Regions from separate parts of the Lentibacillus sp. JNUCC-1 genome, predicted to be linked through region 2. Evidence: riboswitches for the same ligand, from Rfam matches in the RefSeq annotation. Region 2 holds a riboswitch; the other holds the start of a gene.
The links. A riboswitch is a leader RNA that binds a small molecule or an ion and turns the genes downstream of it on or off. The one in region 2 is predicted to bind thiamine pyrophosphate.

Region 1 (3,212 bases), 440 kb from region 2:
ATCAATCGTATGAAGCAAGAAACGCTTGATGCCATGTGGCAGGCAATCACAGATCACAAACAGCCATTTGTGGATTTTCTTAAAAGAAAAGCAGCGTTATTGGGCCAAAAAGAGTTAAGTATGTATGATATTGGAGCCCCGATTTCCAAATCAGAAAAAACGTATTCTTATTCTGAAGGGGCAGACTTTATCGTTAACCACTTCCGGAATTTCAGTCCCAAAATGGCGGATTTTGCTCGAATGGCTTTTGAAAAACGGTGGATTGAGGCTGAAGATCGGGCAGGAAAGCGTCCTGGAGGCTTTTGCACGAGCTTTCCTGATAGTGAACAAACACGTATTTTCATGACGTACTCTGGTACAGCATCAAATATTGCAACGCTTGCACATGAACTTGGGCATGCCTACCATCAGCATGTCATGAATGATATACACGGTTTAAATCAGCGCTATGCTATGAATGTGGCTGAGACAGCTTCTACGTTTGCTGAAATGATTGTGGCTGATGCATCTGTCAACAGTGCTGAGACACCAGAAGAAAAGAAAACTTTGCTCGAAGATAAGATCCAGCGCAGTGTCGCGTTCTTTATGAACATACATGCAAGGTTTTTGTTTGAAACACGATTCTACGAAGAAAGAAAGCGAGGTATGGTCTCTGTTTACAGGTTAAATGAACTAATGATCGAAGCACAGAAAGAAGCGTATTGTGAGGCCATCACAGATTATGATCAAAACTTCTGGGCTTCCAAGCTGCATTTTCATATAACAGGTGTGCCATTCTATAATTTCCCTTATACATTCGGCTATTTATTCAGCTTGGGTCTGTATGCACATGCAAAAAATAAGGGAGGCAGTTTTGAAGAAGATTATATAGCACTTCTTAGAGATACGGGCCGCATGACTGTGGAAGAGTTAGCGATGAAACATCTTAATGTGGATTTAACAAAACCGGATTTCTGGGAGAATGCGATCAAGTTGTGTGTCGCAGATGTAGAGGAGTTTCTCGCTTTATAAACAGAACTTGCCAGTAAGTTGTTTGCCTAAAGAGGATATGTTATACTGAAATTAACAAAAAAAGCGAATAGTTAAGCCTTCAGGGGGAGCCGTATGGCTGAGAGTGGACACAATATGTTCAGACCCTTAGAACCTGTTAGTTAGTACTAGCGTAGGGATGGCGGCTTTTTTGATGGACTTTAAAGCAGTGTGGGCGGAAACTCATCAAGAAGCTTCCCCTTGGCACTGCTTTTTTTGTGCTCTGATATTTTAGAATAGAGCTATTATTAGGGGAGGAAATGTTTTGCAATCGACACGTATATTATTTTTGATTGAAATTTCTATGCTGACAGCATTGGCGTTGGCGCTTGATGTCATACCTTTTCTTAATTTCAAAGTATGGGCAATGGGAGGATCTGTTTCTCTGGCTATGGTACCTGTATTTATTGCTGCTTTCCGCTGGGGCATTAAAGGCGGATTGCTGTCGGGTTTTCTTTGGGGAGTGCTTCAGGTGGCGGTTGGTCAGGCATTTATCGTTCACTGGGCCCAAGCACTTATAGAATACGGTTTAGCATTTACGGTGATTGGTTTTGCCGGTCTCTTTGCCGGCAAGGTCAAGGAGGCAGTGAAATCCGGTAACCAGAAAGGATACTTGACTGCAATCACTTTAGGTGTTGCTCTTGGAAGCGCCCTTCGTTTTTTAGCGCATTATTTTGCTGGCGTTATCTTTTTCGGTTCGGCAATCGAATCACAATCTGCATGGTTGTATTCTTTCTTGTATAATGTCTCATACATGGTTCCAACTGCGATCTTATCAGTTTTGGTCGTGTATTTCTTATTCAGAACACAGCCTAAAACGCTGTTGAAGGCAGCATAACCAAAATCCGCTCACACACGGGCAGTCTGGCAGAATCCAGGCTGCTTTTTTATTGCACCGCTTTTTCTTTGTTTGCATAGGCTGTTAACATACTTGCACAGAAAGGGAGCGGTGAAAGGTGGAATTAACCTTATCCCATTGGTTGTATGGTTTGTTTACACTTGCCATAATTTTAACAATGATATGGCGTAAAGGCGTGGTCTTTCCAACGCTGCTTGGCACATTTATTATTGCTTGGGTATCCAAAGGAAATATGGTTGACGGGTTAACAGCGATTTTTAACGCCAACCTTGTAGCTGCAAAAGAATTGTTTAATATATTTTTGATCATTACGTTTATGCTAGCATTGCTGCATGCGATGCGGGATTTAGGGGCAGATAAACGAATGATTCAGCCTATTGAAAGATTTATGGTCAATGCGCATGTATCTTACTTCATTCTTGCAGGAGTTACCTATGTGATTTCATTATTTTTCTGGCCGACACCAGCTGTACCACTCATTTGTGCTTTGCTTGTTCCGGCCGCGGTCAGGGCGGGCTTGCCGATTATGACAGCGGCAGTAGTTGTTGCATTGTCTGGTCAGGGAATGGCTTTGTCGTCTGACTACATTATGCAAGTGGCTCCTGGGATTTCTGCCAGTTCAGCAGGCGTTGAAACCTCACAAGTAGCAGATCAGGCGCTCATGATGTCTCTTATTGTCGGGGGCGTTGCCATCAGTTTAGCATATATGTTGCACCGAAAACATATGCGGCAATCGGGAGATCCGCTCAATGATCAGGAAATCGAAAACTTGCAGGCGGCGGATTCTGAAACCCATACAACGCGAACGAAGCACAGGGACTTCTGGAGCAAAGCGTTTGCGTTTATTGTGCCACTCGCGCTCCTTATAGTAGTTGTTTATATGATGTCCACAAAACTAACTTCTGGACGCATGGGTGGATTAGAAGGGGGAGATGGGGCTGCGTTTGTTGGCGGCGTTGCTGTTGTCCTTCTTTTGATGGCTACAACTGTATTCGGTAAACAACATGCACTTGATTATATTACAACACACATCACTAATGGTTTTGTTTTTGCTTTTAAAGCAATGGGTCCCGTTATACCAATTGCAGGGTTTTTCTTTCTTGGAAGTTCAGACTTCTCAGGAGATATTTTGGGAATCGAAAATGATGCACCAGCGTTTTTGTTTGACCTTGTGCAATCCACACAAGATTTCTTGCCACAGAATGCATTTCTCGCTGCATTTAGCATTTTGATCATTGGAATGATTACAGGGCTTGACGGTTCAGGCTTTTCCGGGCTGCCTTTAACTGGCGCTCTCTCTGCTTCTCTTGAGAGCGGCGGCATG
Region 2 (3,212 bases):
GTTACTTTGAACGGTCGGAAATAAGCTGGTGTCTCCCATGTAATATTTTGTATTTCAGCGAGCGGGATGGTGTTATGTTTCTTTTGAAATACCCCGCTGCGGATATGGATGGTATCTTCCCGAATCTCATAGGTGGTTTTCCACCAAGACAAGATGCTGTGAATCACGTTTACCGTAATGTACAGGAGAAACAAAATCCGGAAAACATTGATATAAGTAGGAACATCGAGTCCGAAGTTTACGATGAAAAATATAAAAATAAAAATGATATTATCTCTTAAGATTTTGATCATGGAGCTGACGATTTTCATGGGATGCATGCGCGTTGGTGTGATCATGCGTCATCCACTTCCTTAATTTTAGCGAATTCTGCGATTTGAGCACGGAGCGTGACAGCTTCATCCTTTGACAAGGCCGGGATGGCAAGGGATGTATTCATGGTGCCAATTTCAAGTGTTTGCAGATGATAACGTCTGAGCAGCGGTCCTTCTTTTGCTGTGACATACTGGACCTTTGTCATCGGCGCAACTGTATGATTGATTTTAAATATTCCGTGTCTGGTCTGGATGAATTCACTGGTAATGTCATAACGCCAGTAGCGTTGGGTCAGAACTGGTTCGATAAAAATATCCCATATGGCCATAATGAGATCCAGTGCCAGAAGTACAATCAAGATGATGTTGATCCAGTTTTTCCAATCAAATATATGACCTGCAGTGACGAGGGCTCCACCTATGAGCAGGACGATGATATGTGTCAGTGTGTTGCTGATTCGCCACACTTTGACTGCCTCAGGCGCAATTTTTTGCTGCGGATCTTGGAGCTCGAACATATGTATTCCCCTTTCAACGTGTTTAAACTTCTTTCTCTACTATAATAGGTTCATACGAATAACACAAAAGAATGTTTCACTATGACAACTCTCCATTGATCTGTTATGATGAAATTAACAATTACATCACATGAAACAAAAACTACTAGGGGTGCCATATGTAATGGCTGAGAGAAAGGTATTCACTTTTCGACTCTATGGACCTGATCTGGATCATGCCAGCGGAGGGAAGTAGTGTAGCTAATCCGTGCACAAAGCCAGGTCCCGTATTTTAGGACCTGGCTTTTTAAGTTTTTAAACAGGAATCCCGGTTCTATCCAAGGGAGACTGCATTCTATCAAACGAGCAAGCGGTTCTATCCAATGAAGATTGCATTCTATCAAACGAAAATCCGATTCTATCCAAGCACCTAGCCCATAATGTCAGCAAACAACATACAGGCCCCCTGATTGTGATGTGAGGAAAGGGGTATATGATGAAAATAGATACGCGTCTCATGACAAAGATGGCGGTGTTTGTCGCCATTGGAACGATTGGAGCTCAGTTATTCTGGTTTCCTGCTGGGGTAGCGAAGGCCTATCCGGTACAGCATGCGGTGAATGTTATGGCGGCGGTGATGCTGGGCCAGGACCGGCAGTTGGGATTGCATTTATGATTGGCCTGCTTCGTAATATGCTGGGACTTGGTTCATTGCTGGCTTTTCCGGGAGGTATGATTGGAGCATTTTTAGCTGGTATTCTGTATCGTCGTTTTGGCAAAAAAGGCTGGGCGGTGCTCGGTGAAATTGTCGGAACAGGTATGATTGGTGCGTTGTTTGCAGTGCCATTTTCAAAGCTGTTAATGGGAACGAGCGTCGGGGCATTGTTTTTCATGCCGTCATTTCTAGTCAGCAGTGTCTCAGGAGCGCTCATTGGCGTACTCATTGTTTCGCGAGTATCTGCGCTGGACCCTCAGCACAAATTGAATAAGGGAGGTTGTTAAGATGAATGATCTGACTTGTGTGCTTACGATAGCCGGCACGGATCCATCAGGCGGAGCCGGCATCCATGCAGATTTGAAGACGTTTCAGGAATTGAAAACATACGGCATGTCCGTGATCACGACACTGGTTTCCCAGAATACGACTGGTGTCCAGGCGACACACGATATTCCACTTGATTTTTTGAAACAGCAGTTTGATTCGATTTTGGATGATATTCCGGTACATGCGTTCAAAACAGGCATGCTCGAAAACAGAGAGATTATGCAGGTTTTCCAAGATAAAATGAGGCATGTTGATGCGCCCTATATTATGGATCCTGTCATGGTCACGACAAGTGGTCACCCGCTGATTCATGAGGATGCACAGGAATTTTTGCGGGAAGAATTGCTGCCGCTCGCGACTGTTGTGACACCGAATGTGCCTGAAGCAGAGGTGCTGACCGGTAAAAACATCACAACTACTGATGACATGAGAAAAGCAGCCTATGAGCTTGTCCATGATTATGGTGCCGGTGCCGCGCTTGTTAAAGGCGGCCATCTTAAAGGAGAGGCACTTGATGTGTTGTATGATGGTCTGGATTTTAATGTATTCAGTAACCCTAGAATCAATACGGATAATACCCATGGGACAGGCTGTACACTTTCCGCGGCAATTACGGCCTACATGGGTCAGGGAATTCCGCTGATTGAGGCGGTGGAAAAGGCCAAACATTATATAACGGCGGCACTCACACATTCTCTGGACATCGGAAAAGGGAGCGGTCCTACCAACCACTGGGCACCGAGAATGAAGGAGGATTAAACAATGGAACACGTCATCAAGTATGTTAGAAATCATAATCCGCTTATTCACCACTTGACCAATCAGGTCGTGATGAACATGTCAGCCAATGGTCTGATTGCTTTCGGGGCATCACCTGTTATGGCTAAATCCAAAAAAGAGGCTCGTGACATGGCTTCAGCAGCAGACGGGGTCCTCATTAATATAGGCACCTTAACAGAAGATGAACTGGATTCGATGATCCTAGCGGGACAGACCGCTAACGATAAAGGTATTCCAGTACTGCTTGACCCGGTCGGTGTTGCTGCCACCCCTTTCAGACAAGAGGCGATCAAGCGGATTTTAACTGAAGTCAAACCAACCGTTATTAAAGGAAATGCCGGCGAAATGGCCTATTTGGCAAATATCCCCTGGGCAGTTAAAGGTGTCGATTCTGTCGGGGCGGTGATGCTCGTCAGGTTGCTGAGAAAGTGGCGGGAATTTATGACGTAACGGCTGTTGTAACCGGTGAAACAGATGTGGTGCACACAGGTGACGCAAATGTGACAAATACGAGCGGCCATCCCTATCTGAGCAGCATTACAGGTGCCGGTTGCCTGCTTGGTTCCATTATGACAG

Region 1: another riboswitch for thiamine pyrophosphate. It lies ahead of thiT (energy-coupled thiamine transporter ThiT); the one in region 2 lies ahead of thiW (energy coupling factor transporter S component ThiW).

Annotation. Positions count from the first base shown of each region.
Region 1 covers NZ_WHOH01000001.1:98,499-101,710, reverse strand. The annotation lists gene JNUCC1_RS00540 (M3 family oligoendopeptidase) at 1-1,011, shown strand, start outside; TPP riboswitch at 1,084-1,186, shown strand; gene thiT (energy-coupled thiamine transporter ThiT) at 1,295-1,867, shown strand; gene JNUCC1_RS00530 (hypothetical protein) at 1,986-3,212, shown strand, end outside.
Region 2 covers NZ_WHOH01000001.1:536,814-540,025, reverse strand. The annotation lists gene JNUCC1_RS02600 (PH domain-containing protein) at 1-338, opposite strand, end outside; gene JNUCC1_RS02595 (PH domain-containing protein) at 335-832, opposite strand; TPP riboswitch at 970-1,079, shown strand; partial or broken gene thiW (energy coupling factor transporter S component ThiW) at 1,308-1,813, shown strand; gene thiD (bifunctional hydroxymethylpyrimidine kinase/phosphomethylpyrimidine kinase) at 1,815-2,615, shown strand; gene JNUCC1_RS19125 (hydroxyethylthiazole kinase) at 2,619-3,086, shown strand; gene JNUCC1_RS19120 (hydroxyethylthiazole kinase) at 3,065-3,212, shown strand, end outside.